2 regions of the Anaerobacillus sp. 63XJN7_4_ISO-PGPR-S23-413 genome follow, and region 2 is predicted to be linked to the other one. Evidence: predicted binding sites of a transcription regulator. Region 2 holds the regulator's gene; the other holds the start of a gene.
What was found. The regulator LexA, encoded in region 2, represses DNA repair genes until DNA is damaged. The targets are predictions, from matches to a motif close to CGAACATATGTTCG.
Positions count from the first base shown of each region.

Region 1: the regulator LexA is predicted to act here: its motif matches at 5,627-5,640, upstream of uvrB (excinuclease ABC subunit UvrB).

Region 1 covers NZ_CM149688.1:3,533,770-3,545,626, reverse strand. The annotation lists gene AC0VYO_RS18615 (S41 family peptidase) at 94-1,533, shown strand; gene AC0VYO_RS18610 (PDZ domain-containing protein) at 1,782-2,972, shown strand; gene AC0VYO_RS18605 (hypothetical protein) at 3,267-3,602, shown strand; gene AC0VYO_RS18600 (acyl-CoA thioesterase) at 3,719-4,273, shown strand; gene AC0VYO_RS18595 (DUF2198 family protein) at 4,407-4,637, shown strand; gene AC0VYO_RS18590 (sulfite exporter TauE/SafE family protein) at 4,641-5,507, opposite strand; gene uvrB (excinuclease ABC subunit UvrB) at 5,713-7,689, shown strand; gene uvrA (excinuclease ABC subunit UvrA) at 7,697-10,564, shown strand; gene AC0VYO_RS18575 (magnetosome magnetite crystal formation protein family) at 10,673-10,966, shown strand; gene AC0VYO_RS18570 (DUF4097 family beta strand repeat-containing protein) at 11,010-11,857, shown strand, end outside.
Region 2 covers NZ_CM149688.1:1,898,187-1,910,043, forward strand. The annotation lists gene AC0VYO_RS10215 (GNAT family N-acetyltransferase) at 1-423, shown strand, start outside; gene AC0VYO_RS10220 (Type 1 glutamine amidotransferase-like domain-containing protein) at 481-1,116, shown strand; gene AC0VYO_RS10225 (iron chaperone) at 1,180-1,551, shown strand; gene AC0VYO_RS10230 (hypothetical protein) at 2,070-3,359, shown strand; gene lexA (transcriptional repressor LexA) at 3,610-4,233, opposite strand; gene yneA (cell division suppressor protein YneA) at 4,385-4,705, shown strand; gene AC0VYO_RS10245 (YneB family resolvase-like protein) at 4,709-5,359, shown strand; gene AC0VYO_RS10250 (DUF896 domain-containing protein) at 5,426-5,662, shown strand; gene AC0VYO_RS10255 (HesB/YadR/YfhF family protein) at 5,780-6,067, shown strand; gene sirA (sporulation inhibitor of replication protein SirA) at 6,227-6,670, shown strand; gene AC0VYO_RS10265 (YneF family protein) at 6,763-6,990, shown strand; gene AC0VYO_RS10270 (M15 family metallopeptidase) at 7,105-7,989, shown strand; gene AC0VYO_RS10275 (cytochrome c biogenesis protein CcdA) at 8,095-8,805, shown strand; gene AC0VYO_RS10280 (Na(+)/H(+) antiporter subunit B) at 8,826-9,281, shown strand; gene AC0VYO_RS10285 (CcdC family protein) at 9,392-9,880, shown strand; gene AC0VYO_RS10290 (DUF2621 domain-containing protein) at 9,915-10,340, opposite strand; gene AC0VYO_RS10295 (DUF4183 domain-containing protein) at 10,431-10,811, opposite strand; gene AC0VYO_RS10300 (DUF4183 domain-containing protein) at 10,932-11,273, shown strand; tRNA gene AC0VYO_RS10305 (tRNA-Sec) at 11,278-11,374, opposite strand.

The DNA.
Region 1 (11,857 bases), 1.6 Mb from region 2:
ACTGAATCATATAGTACAATAAGATGAAAAGGCATCGCATCGTTATGATGGGGTGCCTTTTCCTTCAAATTAGAAGAGGTGAGTACAATGAAGATACAGGGGAAAGTTGTCGCTTTACTTGTCGTGATCGCCCTCGTAATCGGTTCAGGTGGTACATACGCGGCCTTCACTTTATTACAGGACGAGCCTGAAGGGAGCACTCAATCTTTAACTCTTGGTTCCGGTAATGAAATAGAGACAGAAGAGCTAACGAAAATTAACAAAGCTTATGAATTAATCCAGGATCGCTATGTAAATGATGTCGATCAAAAAGAGTTGTTAGATGGAGCTATTAAAGGAATGGTAGATACTCTTGAAGATCCCTACTCAGTCTATATGGACCCTAAAACAGCCGAGCAATTTAGCCAATCACTTGGTTCTTCCTTTGAGGGAATCGGGGCGGAAGTGAATATGACTGAGGGAAGAGTAACGATAGTGTCACCTTATAAAGATTCACCTGCTGAGAAAGCAGGCCTCCGTCCGAATGATAAAATCATGACGATCGACGGTGAAAGCACAGAAGGACTTGATTTGTATGATGCCGTATTAAAGATTCGTGGGGAGAAAGGCACGGTTGTCACGCTCGGCGTTCAACGCCCAGGCGCTTCAGAGACTATGAAGGTAGAAGTGACTCGTGATGAGATTCCTATCGAAACGGTCCGTGCAAGTACGGTAGAAGAAAACGGAAAAACAATCGGTGTCTTGCAAATCACTTCATTCTCAGAGGATACAGCTAAAAGCTTCTCAGAAGAGTTGACTAAATTAGAAAAACAGGACATTGATGGTTTGGTACTTGACGTTCGTAATAATCCAGGAGGCCTGTTAAATGTTGTTTCGGATATGGCGGAAGAACTGATTCCTAATGACAAACCTTACGTTCAAATTGAAGATCGTGAAGGAGAGAAGCAGCGTTCTGTTTCTACTCTTGAAGAGAAAAAAGATTATCCTGTCGTAGGACTTATTGATCGTGGGAGTGCTTCTGCTGCAGAAATTCTTGCCGGAGCGCTTAAAGAAGCAGGCGATTATGATTTGGTCGGTGAAACGTCATTTGGTAAAGGAACGGTTCAATCAACGCTAGACCTTGGAGATGGCAGTAATATTAAACTGACAATGTTTAAATGGTTAACACCAGATGGCAACTGGATTCATAAAGAAGGAATTGAGCCAACGGTTGAAGCAAAGCAGCCTGATTACTTCTATGTAAATCCATTATCTACTGAAAAGACGTTAGAATTTGATCAGAACAGCGAGCAAGTAGAGTCTGCGCAAATCATGCTCAAAGGCCTTGGTTTTGAACCGGGACGCAAAGACGGTTATTTTAGTGATAAAACAGTTACAGCAGTAAAAGCTTTCCAACGTTCGAATGTTATAAATATTACTGGGAAAATAGATGAAAAAACTGCGCAGAAACTTCAGGAAAAAATTATTGATTCCATTCGCAATCCTGATAACGATGTGCAGCTTAAGACAGCGGTGGAGCTCCTTGCTAAATAATTTCAAGAAGGAAATGAACTGTTGATGTCGAAGCTATTCCGCAGGAAATCCTGCGGAATTTTTTTCGACCATGATAAGCACGTTGAACAAGTAGAAGACATTTTCAAAATGAGGTAAACTAGATTGGTTGTCTCATGATTATTTGGCAATGTTAGGGTATTTTCGATAATTCTCTCATGACAGAGCGGAACATTCATATAACATAGCCAGTCATTTAGTAACTGCTAACAAGCATGGAGGAATATAAAATGGACACTTTTGGCCTTTCAATACTTAAGGGAATTATTAGTTTTTTCCTTCATCCCCTCACGTATATTACGATTATTGGAGCATTTATGCTCGGCCTTTCACGAGTAAAACGTGATAGAAGAGATTTTCACACAAGAGTACATGATGTTTTGGACGATGTTCCATTTGCTATCATACCTGGATTATTGATTGGAGCCGCTTTTCTGATACTTAATCTTTTGCTTGGTTTAACGATTCCTTTCAGTACCACCGTAGCAATGAGTCTCGGAGCATTTTTGCTTTTAGTAACAGGACAAATTCGTTTTTTATCACCTGCTTTTGTGTTCATCTTACCTACACTAGCAACGTTTTTTTATACTCCAATCGATCTCGGTAACGATACTCTCAATACGATGCAAGAGGGGATCGGGAATGCATCGCCGATTGCGCTCGCTATTTTAGTTGGCTTTCTAGTATTCATGGAAGGGTTATTCATTACGATGAATGCCGGGAAACAGACGTCACCAAGACTCGTAGAAAGTAAACGTGGAAAGTTAGTGGGGGCCCATGAAGTCCAAAGACTATGGCTTTTACCACTATTCCTCTTCCTTCCAGTCGGTCAGGTTGAATCATTTACATGGTGGCCTCTTCTTGATTTTGGTGCTGGCACCTATGCCTTTATCTTATTGCCATATCCAATTGGCTTTCGAAAGCTTATACACCATGCATTACCCCTTCCAGAGATGAAGAGTAATGGTAGGCAGGTTGCTCTTCTCGGGGGAGCGACGGTCTTAATTGGTCTAATGAGTTACTTTTTGAGTAATAAATGGATTGCATTAGTTGCAATCATTCTAGTGATTCTTGGACGAGCTGGTATTTTACTTCTTCATCGAGGTAAAAATAAGCCTGCCTATTTCAATGAACGAAATAAAGGACTTGTTATTCTCGGAATTCTCCCTGGCTCACCTGCAGATCAAATGAACTTACAAGTTGGCGAAGTCATTTCTAAGGTGAATGGGCTACCTTTAGGAAAAGGTGTGGATTTTTATACGGCTCTTCAACGTAATGCCGCTTTTTGTAAAATGGAAGTGCTTGATGTTAATGGAGAAGTTAGGTTTGAGCAAAAAGCGCTTTATAATAATACTCATCATGAGCTTGGTTTGCTATTTGTAAAAGAAAATCGTTTTGAGGAGCAAGAGGAAGCACAATAATAAACGAATCGTTAGAAGAAGGCTGAGGCTTTCTTCTTTTTTGTTATGCTATTTTTCGTTAAATAGCAAAAGTTATGTTTCTCTTTGTCACTTATAGAATTAAACCTATTTCAACAATAAAGTTGTACTTGTTTCTATGCCATTTAGTTATAGGTTCTATTCAAGAAATATATGGAAGTTAGAAAACCGTTTCATCCCTTGGATGATTGCGTTTACAGTGTTTTTCTATGTCTTGTATGTTAGCAAAACGCTTGCTACACTTTGATCATTCTTAACGTAAAGGAGCATGTCGCAATGACTGGAGAAAAGCAGTTGCAGCAACAATTAATGGATCTTAATGAAAGAGAAATGAAGTTGCTTCAAAAGTTTGAAATAGAGCGTGAGACAATTATGAATCAAATGCACGGTAGCGCGTCTGTCGTTACAAGAGCTCCAATTTCCGAAATCGTAGAAACCCTTGAACGTTCTCAAGTGGCGATGGGGCCGCTTTACCTGACAGATCTACTAGAGAAGCATTATAGAATCACTATTTCAAAGTCATCCCTTTTTAATATCCTTGAAATGCTCGCAGAGTCAAAAGATTATCCTATTACTCGGATTAGTGAAAAAGGATTTAAATATAGTAAATAAGCTATAAAGGGTTGAATTTTGTCATTTGTTACTAACAACACAGATTTACTCGATTAGGGTATAAATCTAGAACCCAGTGTATTAGCAGAGCCATTAAGAAAGTAAAGGTGATTAGAATGGACAATGTATTCGAAGATACAAATATGAAGTCTACCAATGAGTCAAGAACGGCTAAAGCAACCGTAGTCAATCCGACTCATACAAATATTCATGGAACATTATTTGGGGGTCAACTGATGGCCTTCATTGATGACGTTGCTCTTATTTCAGCAACTCGTCATTCAAGAAGACCCTGTGTAACAGCATCAACTGATTCAGTGGATTTTCTTCATCCGATTAATCAAGGAGACATTGTTTGTCTTGAATCCATGGTGACGTGGACACACAAAACATCAATGGAGGTTTTTGTTAAAGCAATTGCAGAGAAAATGTTCACTGGTGAACGTCACGTATGTGCGACTGCGCTGTTAACATTTGTAGCCCTTGATGAAGAAGGAAATCCAGTTGAGGTACCAGGTGTTTACCCTGAAACAGAAGAGGAGAAATTCTTGAATGAAACAGCTGTTGAACGAAAAGAGATTCGTAAAGGTCGCAAAGGTGAAAGTAGAAAGCTAGCTCGTGAATTTGGAACTCCAAAGCCCTGGGATGCAGCTCAGTTTACTACATTGTAAAGTCGTTTCTTATCCTATGTGATAAGAAACGACTTTACAATGATGAGTTTTCTTTTCTGATCATAGCATTCTCTCCCTAACTTGTTGTAAGATGGGGGGGAGAAGTTGTGATTAGAGAGGGGAACTTACCAGTATGCAAGGAATATTAATTGCTTTATTCGTTCCGGCAATTATCATGGTCGTGTTTACGCGAGTTACATATAATACTTACGTTAGTTTCGGGTTAACGATTTTATTTATGTGGGCTGTGTTTGGTGGAATCGATCATCCGATACATTTGATTGTCTTAACGATTTTGTCAGCGCTTGTTGGATTTTATTTTTCAATGAAAACACAAAAACAAAATAAGAAAAAAATGAAGTAGCGCCTATTTTAAAAAGAATAGGCGCTTCTTTTTCGTCCAATACTGGTAAATGAAGAGACACATTAGGCAAATAATATAGAGAAATAGAATGAGTAGGCCTGAAATCGACTGATGGAATAGCTGTAATAGAATACTAACTAACGTAAAAAAGTAAAGAATGCCAAGAAGATTTTTTAATGTGGTTTCAGTGAAAGAATCTGTCATTCCTGCTCCGATTCTAGCTCCAATGATCGCTCCAATCACTAAGAGAATGGCAAGGGTGATCGGAATGGTAACCGTTTGAATATATGAGAAGAAACCGGTCAATACAATGAAGAAGATGGAAGTTAAAGATGTACCCACTGCAAGTCGTGGCGGAAGACGTAGTACATGAATTAATAGTGGTACCATGACAAAACCGCCCCCCACTCCAAGAGTAGAAGAAATAAATCCGCCTAGTAAGCCGATTAAAATTGTTCGAAGAGGGGAAACAGAAATAGAAACATTTTCTTCATCTATAGTTTGTCCTTTGGAAAGCATGGATATGGAAAAGTATGCGAGAAGAACGATATATAAGATTGAGATAACTGGACCATCGATTTTGCTCTCTTCCAAATATAAGACAAGTGGTTTAGCAACCTGTGTTCCGATCATGCCACTAATCGATAGAAAAAGAGTCACTTTCCATAGAATTCTTTTACTTTGAATATACTTCAAAGATCCAGAAATCGAAGTGCTCATGCTATAAAGAAGGCTAATGGTGATTGCTGTTGCAGGTGAATAACCAAGTAACAAAAGAATAGGTGTGAGGAGAAATCCCCCGCCTACGCCAAAAAATCCTGAGACAGCACCGATTGAGAGGCCAAGTGGTAAAGCCCATAAAAGCAGCAATGTTAAAACTCCTTTGTAGTAAAACTTAGTACTGCGTGAATTCCGCTACACTGTGAATCAACCTTTAACAGCATACAATAGTTTTGTATGAAGAGAAAGATAACCTTGAAAATAAAATGCGAATATCAGTTCGCTTTAATTGAAGTTTAAACCATATTCTGTGATATAATAAGTGACATGGATGATAGGAACGGAGGCGAAGATGGTGGAAAAAAAGTTCGAGTTGGTATCTGATTATGAGCCTCAAGGCGACCAGCCTGAAGCCATTAAGAAACTTGTACAAGGTGTTCATAATAATGAACGCCATCAAACGTTGCTCGGCGCAACAGGAACTGGTAAAACGTTCACAATGTCTAACGTGATACAAGAGGTGAATAAACCGACCCTCATTATTGCGCACAATAAAACGCTTGCTGGTCAATTATATAGTGAATTTAAGGAGTACTTTCCGCATAACGCTGTGGAATATTTTGTAAGCTATTATGATTATTATCAACCAGAAGCGTACATACCTCAATCGGATACATTCATCGAAAAAGATGCAAGTATTAATGACGAAATAGATAAACTACGACATTCTGCAACATCAAGTTTGTTTGAGCGTAATGACGTCATTATTGTAGCAAGTGTTTCTTGTATTTATGGTCTTGGTAATCCAGAGGAATACAGAAGTCTAGTACTTTCAATTCGAAAAGGAATGGAAAAAGATCGTGATCAACTGTTGCGCGATATGGTCGATATTCAATATTCCCGGAATGATATTAATTTCACACGTGGTACGTTCCGCGTTAGAGGAGACGTTGTGGAAATTTTCCCTGTCTCACGAGATGAACACTGTATTCGCGTCGAATTTTTTGGAGATGAAATTGATCGAATTACTGAAGTGAATTCCCTAACAGGTGAAATTCTTGGAGAAAGAGAGCACGTGGCTATATTCCCGGCTTCACACTTCGTTACCCGTGAAGAAAAGTTAAAAATCGCGATACAGCGAATTGAAGCTGAGCTTGAAGAGAGACTGAAGATTTTAAATGAAGAAGGCAAACTTCTTGAAGCTCAGCGTCTTGAACAGCGAACGAGATACGATATTGAAATGATGGCTGAAATGGGCTTTTGTTCAGGAATTGAAAACTATTCTAGACATTTGACACTAAGAGAAGCAGGAGCAACGCCATATACATTAATGGACTACTTTCCAGATGATTTCTTAATTATGGTTGATGAATCTCACGTTACGCTTCCCCAAGTAAGAGGAATGTACAATGGAGACCAGGCAAGAAAAGGTGTGCTAGTGGATCATGGCTTCCGCTTACCATCAGCAAAAGACAATCGCCCTCTTCGCTTTGAAGAATTTGAAGAGAAGGCTCATCAATTTGTTTATGTATCTGCAACGCCAGGGACCTATGAAGAAGAGCATTCAACCAAAGTCGTCGAACAAATTATTCGCCCAACCGGTCTTCTTGATCCGACGATTGAAATTCGTCCAATCGAAGGTCAGATTGATGACCTATTAGATGAAATCAATCAGCGGTCTGCACGTAATGAACGGGTACTTGTGACGACGCTCACGAAAAAGATGTCAGAGGATTTAACGGATTATTTGCTTGAAATGGGGGTAAAGGTACGATACCTTCACTCTGAAATAAAGACTCTCGAAAGAATTGAAATTATTCGTGATCTCCGATTAGGTGTATTTGATGTTCTTGTTGGTATTAACCTTCTAAGGGAAGGTCTCGATATCCCAGAAGTATCTCTTGTTACAATTTTAGATGCAGATAAGGAAGGGTTCTTACGATCTGAGCGTTCTTTAATTCAAACAATAGGACGTGCTGCTCGAAATTCAGGTGGCCATGTTATCTTGTATGCTGATAAAATCACCAATTCAATGGAAGTGGCAATGAATGAAACGAGTCGTAGAAGAGAAATTCAACAAGAATACAACGAAAAATACGGCATTACGCCTACAACAATTCAAAAGAAAGTGCGTGAAGGTATAAGAGCAACGGTTGCAGCTGAAGATGGAGAAGAATACAAGATTCCTAAGCAAGGTAAGATGACGAAGCAAGAGCGTGCTAAAGTGATTGAAAATGTGGAAACTGAAATGAAGGAAGCTGCACGAGAACTGAATTTCGAACGTGCTGCAGAACTTCGTGACCTACTATTAGAGCTTAAAGCGGAAGGATGACGAACAGATGGCAAACGATGAGATCGTCGTCAAAGGGGCCAGAGCCCATAATTTAAAAAATATAGATGTATCGATCCCAAGAGATAAGCTTGTTGTTGTAACAGGCTTGTCAGGATCAGGGAAATCATCTCTAGCATTTGATACGATTTATGCAGAAGGACAGAGACGGTATGTTGAATCGTTATCAGCATATGCAAGACAATTCCTTGGACAGATGGATAAGCCGGATGTAGATGCTATTGAAGGTCTGTCTCCCGCCATTTCCATTGATCAAAAGACAACAAGTCGTAACCCTCGTTCAACGGTTGGAACGGTAACCGAGATTTATGACTACCTCCGTCTTCTATTTGCAAGAATCGGACGTCCTGTTTGTCCACGTCATGGCGTAGAAATTACGTCACAGACGATCGAGCAAATGGTTGATCGGATACTGACTTATGAAGAGCGAACTAAGCTCCAAATTCTATCCCCAGTCGTTTCAGGTCGTAAAGGTGAGCATGTGAAAGTATTAGAAGATATTAAGAAGCAAGGCTATGTTCGCGTACGAGTAGATGGAGAGATGTTGGAAGTTGCGGATGAGATCTCGCTAGAAAAAAACAAGAAACATTCCATTGAAGTTGTGATTGATCGTATTGTAGTGAAAGAAGGCGTTCAATCAAGATTAGCAGATTCACTTGAAACCGCCCTTAATCTTGGTGGTGGCCAGGTGATCGTAGATGTGATGGGGCAGGAAGAGCTTCTTTTCAATCAACATCATTCCTGTCCGTACTGTGGTTTTTCAATCGGGGAATTGGAGCCGAGATTATTTTCTTTTAACAGTCCATTTGGTGCTTGCCCTTCTTGTGACGGCTTAGGACTGAAACTTGAAGTGGATCTTGACCTAGTCATACCGGATTGGGACAAATCCCTTCGAGAACATGCCATTGCACCTTGGGAGCCGGTAAGTTCCAATTACTACCCGCAGCTACTTCAAAGTGTTTGTAATCATTTTGGAATTGATATGGATACCCCAGTAGACAAAATTCCTAGAGCACAGCTCGATAAAGTGCTTTATGGTAGCGATGGGGAAAAAGTTTACTTCCGTTATGAAAATGATTTTGGGCAGGTTCGTGAAAATAACGTTCCTTTTGAAGGAGTTATTCCAAACGTTGAACGACGCTATCGTGAAACTAGTTCTGATTATATCCGTGAGCAAATGGAAGCCTATATGGCACAAAAACCTTGTCCAACTTGTAAAGGTTATCGATTAAAGAAAGAAGCTCGCTCAGTCTTAATTAATGGGAAACATATTGGCGAAGCAACGGAGTATGCGATTAAAGATGCTGCTGGCTTTTTTGATCAGTTGGATTTAACTGCAAAAGAAGCTACAATCGGAAAAATGATTTTACGAGAAATCCAGGATCGACTTGGCTTCCTTGTCAATGTTGGTTTGGATTATTTAACGCTTAACCGATCAGCTGGTACATTATCCGGAGGTGAAGCGCAGCGGATTAGACTTGCAACCCAGGTAGGATCAAGATTAATGGGTGTACTGTATATTTTGGATGAACCGTCTATCGGACTACATCAGCGTGACAACGATCGTTTAATATCAACCCTTCAGAACATGCGGGATCTTGGAAATACACTTATCGTTGTGGAGCATGATGAAGATACGATGTTAGCGGCAGATCATATTATTGATATAGGACCTGGTGCAGGAGCCCACGGTGGATACATTACGTCAGAAGGCTCGCCTGCTGAAATAATGGATGACGAGGATTCTTTAACAGGGGAATATTTATCAGGCAAGAAATTTATCCCTGTTCCGAGTGAGCGTCGAAAACCAGACGGTCGATATATTGAAATAGTAGGGGCAAAAGAAAATAATCTAAAAAACACTAAGGCGAAGATTCCAATTGGATTATTCACCTGTGTAACGGGTGTATCTGGCTCTGGTAAAAGTACACTTATTAATGAAATTTTATATAAGGCACTTGCTCAGAAACTCCATAAAGCAAAGGATAAACCAGGTGAGCATAAGAAAATAAATGGACTCGAGAATGTGGATAAAGTCATTGATATCGATCAGTCTCCAATTGGCCGCACGCCACGTTCAAATCCTGCAACATATACAGGAGTTTTTGATGACATTCGTGATGTTTTTGCACAAACAAATGAAGCGAAAGTTCGCGGGTATAAGAAGGGACGATTCAGCTTTAACGTCAAAGGTGGACGTTGTGAAGCCTGTCGTGGTGATGGGATTATTAAAATTGAAATGCACTTCTTGCCAGACGTTTATGTGCCGTGTGAAGTATGTCATGGCAAACGCTATAATCGTGAAACGCTTGAAATTGAATACAAGGGTATGAATATTGCCGATATTCTTGAGATGACGGTAGAAGATGGTCTAGATTTCTTTAAAAACATTCCAAAGATTAATCGTAAGCTACAAACGCTTTATGATGTCGGGTTAAGCTATATTAAATTAGGTCAGCCTGCAACAACCGTATCCGGTGGTGAAGCACAGCGTGTGAAGCTAGCTTCACAACTTTACAAACGTTCAACGGGTAAAACCCTATATATTCTTGATGAACCGACTACGGGATTACATGTAGACGATATTTCAAGGTTACTGGAAGTTTTACAGAGACTTGTTGAAAACGGTGATTCTGTCCTCATTATTGAGCATAATCTAGATGTCATCAAAACCGCTGATTACCTCATTGATCTTGGACCTGAAGGTGGCGACGGTGGTGGTGAAATCATTGCAACCGGCACACCGGAAAAAATTGTAAAAGAAGAGCGTTCCTATACGGGAAGTTACCTTGCCCCAATTCTAGAGCGTGATAAGAATCGGATGAAGAAAAGGTTAGAACAAACACAGTCAGTATAATTGGAAAAGACAGCGATCGCTGTCTTTTCGTTTTTCTTTTTCATTTTTGAAACTTTCTTTTTGACGAATCGTATAGATAGTTAGAGAATATTGAAAGGGGAAGCAATTATGTCTGTTGAGAAAGTGATGTCCTCCCTTTGTTATTTTAGCGTTTTTTTCGCACCGTTTCTTTTCCCAATCATCGTTTATTTTGTGGTGAAGGACGAAGAAGTTTCTTACCATGCGAAGCGCTCGATTGTTTCTCATCTCCTTCCATTCCTCACTATCCTTCTTGCGTTAGTGGCTGTTTTTATGATGGATATAGGAGTTGTGATCATTTTAGGTTTTCTATTGTTTAGTTTACTAAATGTCATTGTGTTTGTTTGGAACATTGTCAAAGGTATTCAGGTTCTCCGCTGGTAATCGTATAGGGGTTCACACGAATTTAAAAAAGGAGATGTTTTGAATGAATGAAGAACGTAGAATGATTTTGAAAATGATTGAAGACGGTAAAATATCAGCTGATGAGGGAGCGAAACTGTTAAAAGCTCTTGGCACAAACGAAAAATCCGAAGAAACGAAGCAAGAGAAGTCTTCAGATTCTAACGCAGATCGGTCGGCTCCAGCATATAGAGTAGGTCAATTCGTTGAGTCGCTCATTCAAAAAGTAAAGGATATGGATCTTGATTTCAACTTTGGTTCTTCTGAAGAGGTTTCCCATGTTTTTGAACAATCAGAGGTTTCGACGGATACACTTGATGTTCATGTTCGAAATGGGGAAATTACATTTCAGACTTGGGACCGCAACGAAGTAAAAATTGATTGTCGCGCTAATGTTTACAGAGTGTCTAATCAGAAAGATGCCATGGATAAGCTTCTCCGTGAAACGTACTTTTCCGTTGATAATGATAAAGTAACTTTTAAATCAGAACGTGCCGATGTGAAAGTGAATTTAGTTATTTATGTTCCTGCAAAAGAATATCAAGGTGTATGGATAACGACCTTCAATGGTGACGTTACCGGTGAAGGAATGAACTCTGCGAAAGCGAAGTTAAAAACAGGGAATGGGAAAATTGGCATTCGAAAATCTACGGTGAAAGTGCTTGAAGCTGAGACCGGAAACGGCGCAATTTCTGTAGAAGATACAAATGGAGAAGTTTGTGAGCTCGAGACAGCAAACGGCCCAATTACAATTGATGGGACATTTGTTGAAGCGGATGCACAATCCATGAACGGAGCTATTCGTCATACTCTTACCAATCCAGTAAGCGGAAGTGCAGACCTTAAAACAGTAAACGGTACGATTCAAATTGT
Region 2 (11,857 bases):
AAAGAAAAAGAGGATTATATGCCAGTGATTGAAATGTGGCTAAAACAGTTTTCTTCACATGATGGATTTCAAGCAGGTATTGTGTACAATGAAAGATTAGCAGGCGTGGTAGGATTCCATGGCATCGATTGGTCTAACAAGAAAACGAGTATTGGCTATTGGCTATCAGATAAGTTCCAGGGTAAGGGGATTATGACAGCTGCCGTTAATGAACTAATTGTCCAGGCATTTGAAGTATACAAATTGAACCGAATTGAAATACAGTGCGGGATAGAGAATAAAAAAAGTCAGGGAATTCCGAGACGTCTTGGTTTTAAACCCGATGGAATCATAAAAGACGCTGAATATTTGTACGATCACTTTCATGACACCATCCTGTATAGTCTTCTCGCGAAAGAATGGAATGAATATCGTGAGAGTTAATAAACGCACAGAATTTAAATTGACTATAGCGTATAGGGGTATGAATGAGGTGTATTAATGGGAAAGTTGTATTTTTATAGCGATCAAGTAAATGAAACACCCGGCAACCGTAGATTAGATGAATTACTGTTTAGTGGGGGAAACAAAAAGATTAGCTACATACCTTCAACGGAGGATAAAGAAAAGCATTATTTTGGAGCTAAAGTGAATTATTATCGAAACTATGGAATCGAGAATATCATGTTTTTCGATTTATACAGTGAATTTGAACCTATGAAAATAGATGAATTATTGAGTTCAGATATAATCCATCTCTCAGCAGGTAATCCGCTAGAATTTAGTAAGGCTCTTAATCATCGGCATATGGATCATGTTCTTTTAGATTTCTATAATCGCGGAGGAATTCTTGTTGGGGTGAGCGGAGGAGCGGTTCAACTCGGTAGATCTACAAAGCTATTTCAGATGTATACAGAAAAAACTAGCGAGGCGGTGCACCAAACTATGGGTCTTGTCGATTTCGAGTTTTTACCTCACTACAATCGCTGGAGTTCAGATTATAAGAGTAAAGTTTGGGAGTACGCTAAGAGAACAGGAACAACTGTTTATGCAGCTAATGACGGCGATGGAATTATTTTTGAAGAGGGTAAACTACAAATGATAGGTGATATAGTAGTGATGAATAGTGAGTTGTAATGGCACTATCTCAGTGAGATATGGTACATCACTACAATTGCTTGTTTTATAGGAGGACTAAAAATGGATGTATTTGAAGAATATCTAGCAAAGATAGAGAACCTGCAGCACCGAGAGCGAACGGAACAAATTTTGACCTGGGTACAAAATGAATTTCCAAACCTGGTGCCGAAAATTGCCTGGAATCAGCCAATGTTTACAGATCACGGAACATTTATTATTGCCTTTAGCGTAGCAAAACATCATTTGGCTGTTGCCCCTGAAAAGACTGGAATTGTTCATTTTTCTGAAGAAATGAAACTTGCTGGTTATGACCACACTAAACAACTAATGCGTATTCCGTGGGGTAATTCAGTTGATTTTTCTTTACTCAAAAAAATGATCGAACTCAATATTCATGATAAGGCAGACTGTTCAACTTTTTGGCGCAAGTGAATAAATAGACGGGACAGGCTTCTATTTGGACCAACCGCTTGGTAGTCGCTATGTGAGATTAACGTTTAAAACTAAATGAGGTTCATATATGGTCAACGGGAACCCTTCTATTTATTTTTGTCCATATTGGCATCATTATGTGACTCATCGGGATAGCGGCTTCTGTTATGAAATTACAGGTAAGTGAAAAAATACACGTGTATAAATTAAGTAATAATAAATTACGGCGTAGGGCAAGTTCCATCAGCGAGCTTGCTCCTTTTTAGTACAAATTAATTCAGTCTGGAAAAATCGAAAAAGGCTAGAAATGCAGTTCATTAAATGATAGGTAAGCTTATCTATATGTCGAAAGATGCAGAGAAAACGTCACGGTTTTCTTTAACATAAGTATGTTATCCATACATGATCCACTTCGAATGATTCATTTTTGATCAGAATACTTGTAATAGTTTGAAAAATACAACCTCATATCTCTAAAATAGAAGATAGTTCAACTAGAAGAGGAGGAAAAAAGACATATGAAATCCAGGAAATGGAAATATGGAATTGCGCTTTTTATTGTAGGGATATTAACTTTCGGTTTCTTACCGTTAACTGGAAGTGCCAAAGGTGATTGCTTTAACACTGATGCGGCGCTAACACCAGAGGAGCAGCGAATGGAAGACGGTGCCCCAATCCCACAGCAAATTATGGATAAGGCGGAGTTTACAGTTTTTGCGGATGAATTTAAGGAGGATTTGTGCAAAGCGAAAAGTGTAAAAAAAGCAGAGAAAGTGATCGAAAAGCATGGTGAGAAGCTGTGGGAGACGGCTGTTGCTCGAGCTCAGGGAGAACGAAATGATTTAGGGGAACTAGATCGTTATGATGATCGCCCGCTTTATTGGACTCGATTACATATGACTGCTGCCCTCAGGCAATGGGAACCTTCATATACAGTAACGGAGAAAAAGCAAGAAGAACTGATGAAGAAACTAGAGTACACGTCAAGGGGAATTACTTCTATTGATTTTCCAAAAGGGAAGAAAGTTAAGCGTATTTTAGTAAGCGGATTTGATCCATACCGTTTAGAACAGGAATTTAGGAGATCAAACCCTTCTGGCGCTGCAGCGCTTCAGATGGATGGGAAAGTCGTTTTGACGGAAGAAGGTCCAGCTTTTATTCAAGCAACGAATTTTCCGGTACGATGGGATGATTTTGATGAAGGAATCGTTGAAGATACTTTTGGACCTTACCTGGTTAATAGTAAAGAGCAGGTGGATCTCATGATGACAATCAGTCAAGGTGGTCCAAAAGCTATGACCATCGAAGGGTTTGCCGGGAGATGGCGCACAGGGGTTGGAAACACTCTTGAAGATCGCTCAGAAGTTATTCCGACAGTGAGCAATTGGCCGATGCCTGAAAAACTACCGGAATTTATTGAAACAACGCTTCCTTACAAGGAAATGATTGCAGCCAATACTGGACCATGGCCGGTAGAAAGAGGCGATGAAGTATGCGAATGGCTCGCACCAGAATATCGTGATAAACCGTATGAGTGCCATGAAGGGGGTCCGACTGAAGGATCAAAAGCTCGTAAAGGAGGAGGCGGAAGCTACTTATCGAATGAAAGTCAGTACCGATCCAATCGCGTGCGAATTGGGATAGGAGCTTATGATATTCCGGGTGGACACCTTCACGTAGCCGCTCAGGAGTACTATCCTGAAGATCCTTCCGTTTATATCACTGATGAGTTCCAAAAGTTCCGTCAGGCGACAGTAGATCAAACAGTTGAATTAGTTATAGCGGCTTCAGAGGCTGCTGAAAAGTAACCGTTTAAGAATTATGTTAGAAGTATACAAAACCGCCCTTTATTTAAATGAAGGGCGGTTTTGTATAGCCTTTAAGAGTTAAAAGTAGGTAGGTGAGGTTGGTTGTAATGTAAAGCTACACCCCTATGCTCTTCAAACTGCGATCATTTACACAGACGGAGGGGTTAATAAATAAAAGAAGAGAAGAAGCTCGTATTGATATAGCCCAGAAAGCTTATATAACATAAAAAAAGAAGCGCACGCAGCGCTTCTAGTGAATGGAGCGAAAGACCCCAATTACTTTACCAAGAATAGAAACGGAATCAAGAATGATCGGTTCCATCGATGAGTTTTCCGGTTGAAGTCGGAAGTAGTTGCTTTCTTTAAAGAATCGTTTAACAGTTGCTTCAGCTTCATCTGTCATCGCGACAACAATATCACCGTTATTTGCAGTTGGTTGTTGCTTCACAATAACCATATCACCGTTATAAATACCAGCTTCGATCATACTATCCCCTTCAATCACTAGAATAAAGGTATGTTCTTCATCCTGTGCAAACTGTTCTGGAAGCGGGAAGTATTCTTCTACATTTTCAATGGCAGTGATCGGTTGACCAGCAGTTACTTTACCAATGACGGGAACGTTTACAGTATGTTGACGAGGAATATCGATCGTTTCATCAAGACCAAGCACTTCGATGGCTCTTGGTTTTGTTGGGTCTCGTCTGATATACCCTTTTTTCTCGAGTCTTGCCAGGTGGCCATGGACAGTGGAGCTTGAAGCAAGTCCAACAGCTTCGCCAATTTCTCTAACGGAGGGTGGATAACCCTTTTGCTTAACTTCGACTTTAATAAAGTCCAGAATGTCCTGCTGACGCTTTGATAGTTTCATAATATCTGGCACCTCGTTCCAATCTATCTATTTGTTAGTAGTATACCAGAATTTTTGTTCGCATACAAACATAAGTTCGAAGAAATTAGTTGACACGAACAGAGGTTCTGATATACTAAAAACAGAACAAATATTCGCATATGGGGTGATTGGGATGAGAAAGCAAGCTGGGGGCTTGTCTGGAGTTGATTTTCTTGTCATTATATCTTTTGTAGCTGTGTTAATTATTGTGTTTCTATCTTTGCGAACAGCTGCAGCTGAGGAGTATGATCGTTATACAACGGTACAATTGGAGCAGGGAGATACTGTTTTAGAAATTGCGGAAGAATACCGTACTGCGCATGAGTTGTCTGATCGGAAGTTCGTCAGTTGGGTTGAAGAAGTGAATAGCATTGATGCAAACCGAATTACAGCAGGAGATACTCTCATCATCCCTGTTGAAGCGAACGCTACCGCACTTGGGGGTAAAGAATAAAGTATGAACGCCGTTATTTATTGTCGGGTAAGCACAAAGAAAGAAGCACAGGAGTCTTCTCTTGCCAGGCAAAAAGAAGAACTACAACGATTTGCATCACAGTCAGGTTTTATTATACAGCGCTTGATTGAAGAAAAGCACAGCGGGTATGACATTGATCGTGATGGCATACTCGAGGTGCTTGACTTATTGAAAGAGGGGCATGTTGAGGCATTGCTCATTCAAGATGAAACAAGACTTGGGAGAGGGAATGCAAAGATCGCTCTTCTACATGCCGTCCATAAATATGGAGGGACGATTTATACAGTGAATCAAAACGGAGAACTTCAATTGTCGGAATCTGATTCGATGGTTCTTGAGATCGTTAGTATCGTTGAAGAATTTCAGCGCAAGCTTCATAATCTGAAAATTAAACGTGGAATGGAGAAGGCGGTTAAAGAAGGCTATCGACCACAGCGAAACCTCAGCCATCAAAATCAAGGTGGGCGTGAGCGGGTGGAAGTTCCAATCGAAGAAATTGTTAATCTTCGAAACCGTGGTCTTACGTTTAATGAGATAGCTGCAACGCTTAAAGGATTTGGACATCACGCTTCGAAAGCAACGGTACATAGACGTTATCAGGAATATGTTGACGAGCAGAACGAGAAGCACTAAACTTGTCTATGTTCAAAACATGCGTTAGCATGTGAGATACAAGTTTCAGTAAAGGAGCTATTTTACATGCCTTTTGAAGATAAACTCCAAAGAATTAACGAGCTATCTCGTAAAGCAAAAGAGTCATCATTAACAGAAGATGAGAAAAAAGAACAGAAAAAGCTACGTAAGGAATATTTAGCAAATTTCCGTTCTTCTTTCAAAAACCAACTTCATTCTATAAAAGTTGTGGATGAAGAAGGCACAGATGTAACACCTGAAAAGCTTAAGGAAAGCAAGAAAAACCGTCGCTTTCTTCAGTAGAAAATAGCCTAATTTTGCGAAAAGCAAAATTAGGCTATTTTTATGGTTGCAATTTTTCAAATATTCGTTATACTGTACTATAACAAGATGTACTAATACAAAACGGAGAGGGCGGATATGATGTTTGTTGTAACTGATTCTGCAGCTGAGTTTTACAAAAATGAAATGGAACTTGGTAACGGTGATTGCTTGAGGTTATTCGTACGCTACGCAGGGAGTGGAGACAGCGGAGGTTTTTCTCTTGGGGTCATGTCTGATAAGCCTTCATATGATGATTATAAGCAAGAAATTGGAGGAGTTACGTACTTCGTTCGACCGGACGATCAATGGTTTGTTGATCGAATGAAGCTTGATTATGATGAGAGATCCGGCGGTGTTCTTTGTGACCTGCCGAGTATGGCATAGCATTCTAAAGACCTGTACTATAACATATATGTTATAGTACAGGTCTTTTTGATTTCGACAAAACTAGTGAAGGCTAGCCTCCATGTATAGACAATCATTTTATGAGAACTCATTTATACTTTCTTTTATATGAGTGGATTCTTGGGGAGGGGGAGTTATATGAGGCATTACGAAATGTACTTCGTTAAGCAGCACATTACAGAACAATATGCTGGTAAGGAGCATCTGTTGTATCAACTTTTCCTCGAAAGGAAGCGGGCCATACAGGCTGATCAGAAAGAGCTTCTAGAAAAACAGGTAGCCTTTATTACAGAGCCTGTGGAAGAAGAAGAACTAAATACCAGTTTGGTCAATGAATTGGGTGGCTTTCGCACGTATGAATATAAAAATGAAGGGCATCGATTGTGTATTAAACAATCTAAAAGTGATGCATCTTTATTTGTAAGAAGTGAGAAGATAAATATATATGCTAGCGGATCAAACGAGGCTGAAACAGTCTTTTTTGAAGTGATACGAAAATTAACTCCTTCGTTCTTTGCGATTGACTTCCAATCCGGTCGATACGGGTGGCTTAACCCGATTAAACAACAGAAACTAGTTTGAATAAACTCCTACTATTTTAATAGACGTTATTGTATAATCATTAAGGGTTGTAGTACACTATTGGAAGAGAAAGAATAAGGAGGAAATCTAGAATGTGGTGGATGTACACGCTTGTGGGCGTGCTAGCGTTGATTGCTGGAGTAGCACTTGGCTTTTTTATTGCCCGCAAATATATGATGGACTATTTAAAGAAGAATCCCCCTATTAATGAAAATATGCTTCGTGTAATGATGATGCAAATGGGGCAAAAACCTTCTCAGAAGAAGATTAATCAGATGATGAAGGCTATGAATAGTCAAATGACAAACAACGATAAATAGCTTATTGAGCACTCTGGTAACAGAGTGCTTTTTGTATGGAGTAATTTTGGTTGACGGGTCTAATTGGTGTGATGGTATGATAGATTAGACTATAAAAAATCAGGAAGTGTTCACATGACAATGAAAAATTTAGTAGTAGCAACAGGTCTTTCGTTCGCGCTTTTAGCCGGATGCCAGGCGGGAGATGACGAGCAAACGTCTAACCAGACAGAGAATCAGTCACAGAATGATGGACAGACGAATAACGGCTCCTCGAATAGTATTGAAAATAATGATGGAAACCAAAACAATAACAAGCAAAATGATAGCAGCAAGAAAGAAGATGAAGAAAGCGATCAAAGCGATGAGGCCAAAAAGGATAAATCAGCAGCGTATCCAACGATGGCTGAAACAGTTGAGAAAAATGGAGAGAATTTAACTGTAACGAATCCAGACAGTATTTATGTTGTGGCAAATAAAGAGCGAAATCTACCTTCAGACTTTGTGCCCCAAAATCTTGTGGAACCGGATGTTTCTTCATACGCACCAAAAGATGATCCTAAAAGGTTAATGGTCAAGGAAGCGGCTACAGCGCTTGAAAAAATGTTTGCCGGTGCAAAGAAAGATGGATTTGAATTAAAAGCTGTCTCTGGCTACCGCTCCTATGAGCGACAGGAAGCTATTTTTGCTTATAATGCTGAACAGCGTGGAGAAGAAGTAGCGAACCAGGTTAGCGCTCAGGCGGGGCAGAGTGAACATCAGACGGGATTAACGATGGATATTAGCACGCCTTCTCTAGGAAGCTCTCTTACCGAAGAATTTGGCAATACGCCAGAAGGTAAGTGGGTAGCAGAGCATGCGCATGAATATGGCTTTGTTGTTCGTTACTTAAAAGGAAAAGAAGATATCACTGGCTATCAGTATGAGCCATGGCACGTTCGGTATGTGGGCAAGGAAGCGGCTTCTGATGTTCATGAAGCGGGCGTTACGCTTGAAGAATTTTTCTCTGAAGAAAAATAGTTATGGAATGTTCATAGTTTGAATAAGATAAATCGTTTACAATAGAGGTTGAAATGGTAACGACATGCACATGATAAGATCATGCATTAGACAGGGAGTAATTTAATGGCAGATTTGAACTTGTTTTTAGCGTTCGGAGCCGGCTTTTTATCGTTCATCTCACCGTGTGTGCTACCGCTTTATCCAGCGTTTATTTCTTATATCACTGGGGTATCCGTTGACGACTTGAAAGAAGAACGAGGAATGATGCAGAAAAGGGCAATTCTTCATACGATCTTCTTTTTAATAGGGTTTTCAATTATTTTCCTCGTATTAGGGATGTCAACATCGCTCGTTGGAAATTTATTTATTCAGTACAAAGAGCTGCTTCGTCAAGTTGGAGCCATTTTGATTGTGGTATTTGGACTTGTAGTAGTAGGTTTTTGGACACCGAACTTTCTAATGAAAGATCGCAGGTTAAAAATTCGAAACCGCCCATCTGGCTTTGTTGGATCGATTTTAATTGGGATGGGTTTTGCGGCAGGTTGGACACCTTGTACAGGGCCGATTTTAGCTGCGGTTATTGCGTTGGGTGTTTCAAACCCTGGAGCTGGCTTCATGTACATGGTAGCTTATACGCTTGGTTTTTCTGTTCCATTTTTCATTCTGTCCTTTTTTATCGGTCGAATGCACTGGATTAAGAAAAATAGCCGGTTCATCATGAAGGCTGGCGGGTACTTAATGATTGTAATGGGAATCTTGCTTTACTTTAACTTTATGACAATGTTTACATCGTTCCTTGTAAATAACCTGTTTGGTGGATTTCAAGGATTTTAATAAAGAAAGGGTGTAGAAGTGTGAAGGGGACAAATGACCTTATACTTAAAACGACGACTACGATTATCGTCTTTATTATTCTAGGATTTTCAATATACTTATTCTTCGCTGGTCATAATGCACCTGGTGGAGGTTTCATCGGAGGACTTATGTCGGCGGGTGCTCTGGTGCTTCTTTATATCTCTTATGGCTTTAAAACCATGAATAAGGTCATCCGCATTGATTTTAAGAACTTTATTCCGATCGGTCTTCTGATTGCTGTTCTCACTGGCGTCGGTTCCTTTCTTTTTGGACAGCCGTTCTTGAGTCAGACAGACGCGTACTTTGAGCTTCCGATTCTCGGTCATTCTCACCTCGCGACAGCAATGTTATTTGACCTAGGTGTTTATTTTACGGTTGTCGGTGTTACGATGACGATTATCCTAAGCATTGCGGCAGATGAAGGCGAAGAAGAACTTTCAAAAGTAAATGGTTAATGTGAAAAGAACGGTTGTGCACCGTTCTTTTTTTCATGCGCTTGTATTTTTTGTCTCTTCCACATACAATGGAAATGATGGGTAGTACGGTATAGGTGAGGGATGAGTATATGCTGATTTTAAGTACAGTTGTTGGAGCTATGATGGCTCTTGCGATGGTAGTAATCAGGTTGAAAGCTTCAAAGAAACCTGCAACAATAAGGAAAATAATACTTCCGCCCTTTTTTATGGCAACTGGTTTTTTGATGTTCGTTGTTCCGGATGCAAGGGTTCCGTGGTACGAAGCGATTGAAGCGCTATCAGTTGGAGCGGCTTTTTCGTTGTTATTGATTCGGACGTCTAAGTTTGAAATTAAAGATGATCAAATTTATTTAACACGTTCAAAAGCTTTTGCGTTTATTTTGATCGGCTTACTTCTAGTAAGAATCGTTTTTAAACTAATCATTGGCGAGTCAATTCCTGTGCTTCAAACAAGCTCGCTTTTCTTCGTATTAGCATTTGGTATGATCGTTCCATGGAGAATTTCGATGTATTATCAATTTAAGAAAACGGAACGAAGCCGAGGACACAGTGGTCGACTTCATCAAACATTACTTTAAAAAAACTCGTTTAGCATCTGCTAAACGAGTTTTTTTATTGAAGCAAATGATGATAGGGGCTCATATCAATTCGCTTTTCATTTAATTTTTTCACGAGCCATTTGTGATCTCGTTTTGGAGTAGCGATAATATACCCTCGAATTATTAAGTCTTGAGACATATCTTTCGCTTTTTCTTTTAACGCAAGCTCGCCAATTGTTCCTGCAATCTTATACTTAGCAATATCTCGAAACAATTCAGGCACAGGGGCGACTAGTTCGTCTAATAACTTTTTTTGATCACTGCTCCACATATGCTTCGTTTGTTCAATGTAGTGCTCTTGCCAGTCAAGAGTTGACTTGCCATCTTCTTTTGGAAGGCGCTTGAGAAACTTCCGAAACATAAAGAATCCACCAATTGCAATTAGTGAAATTAAGATCACTGTCCATCCAACGATAAACCATTGAAACCATCCTGCCAACGCACTCACCTCATGGCATCATAATATAAACTGTATGAATACGGTCACATTATACGCCGAAAGCGCTTTTTAATCAAGAGGGTAGGGGAGTTACGTTTCTATCGTAGACGATGATGAAGGTGTGAAGTTGACTACTTCGACGACGATAGGGGTGTTTAATAATAGGGACGTAGCGGCAGGAACGTCAAATGCTAACTCTCCGACACCTGTAGCTCCTGGTGTATAAGTTGAGAGGTCCTGCATTTGTAAGACACCATTTACATATACGTTAAAGTAGCTATTGTCTGTATTTAGTGTAGGTAAAGTTGTTACCGCGGCTCCTGTATCATCAAAGAAATCTGCCGCATCAATTGTTAGAGTGGTTGCGCCAATAATTAAGCTAGTTGTGTTATAGAAAAAACGTTGGGTATCAGGAGTGGTCGCAACAGTAGTCGTCACGTTAGCTACAATTTTCATGATTTGTAAGGCCATTCGTTCACCTCCTGTCGTTTTATAATATGCTCATAACAATATTATGTAAGGGGACAAACATTTGTTTTAATTCGTTAGTAAAAAATTGTGCGTTGTGTAAAGAGAGGAGGGGGTCTAGTGATGAATAAGAGGAGAACCGATCGCTGTAACAATCCTAAAATTATGCTACCTATTATAAATTCGAAACCATTCAGAGCGAAGCTTCCGGCGAAAGTGCGAGTTTACGAATACTTTGCTATTGCAAATGGATATCAAAAAACCTTTACAGACAAAGACGCCGTAAAAGGATATGGTAATCATCAAATTTTATCGAGTAAGGACGTTTCCTTCATGAATCTATTTATAAATGCAGTGCTGCAACCTGAAATGAATTATAAAGTAGATGAGGGGATCTTAATACTTTTGACCGAAGATGCGCCGATTGAAGGAACGGCCATTATCTTGCAAATGATCAAAGTTTAAAGAATGGCGGGACTGTGTGGGAATCGAACCCACCGAAGACGGCACGCGCCTCCCAGGCGGTTTTGAAGACCGTGGCACTCACCAGACGTACAACCAGTCCCATATAAAAAGTACTACGCTAATATAGTAACGGAAAAAATTGATTAATTCAACACATGTGCTCAATAAGATTATTCTAAGAAAACTTTAAGTAAAACACCAAGTAAAGTTTTACTTAAATGTGTTTGTGCAGATTTTCATCAAAGACATTTGTCGAAAAAGGTCTAAACAATTTCGAAAGTATAGATTAATACGGAAAAATCAGATGAATCGACAAAAAGCGTATCTTTTCCCATTATTCGTGATTTCGACAAATTGTTCAAATGAAACAGTTTTCTATAACGAACTATAACAGATGCTTGGGTGGTACAGTGGTGAAAAGCCGGTGTAACAGTTTTGTCTGTGGATAGCTGTGCATAACTTTTTAGCTATACATAGGTGAATATATATACATAAGTGAATGGAAAATGAAACGGTGATTTTAAGAAAGCAATGGTTTAAATTTGCATCCTGTTACGACATTTATTAAGGTTAATAAATGATGA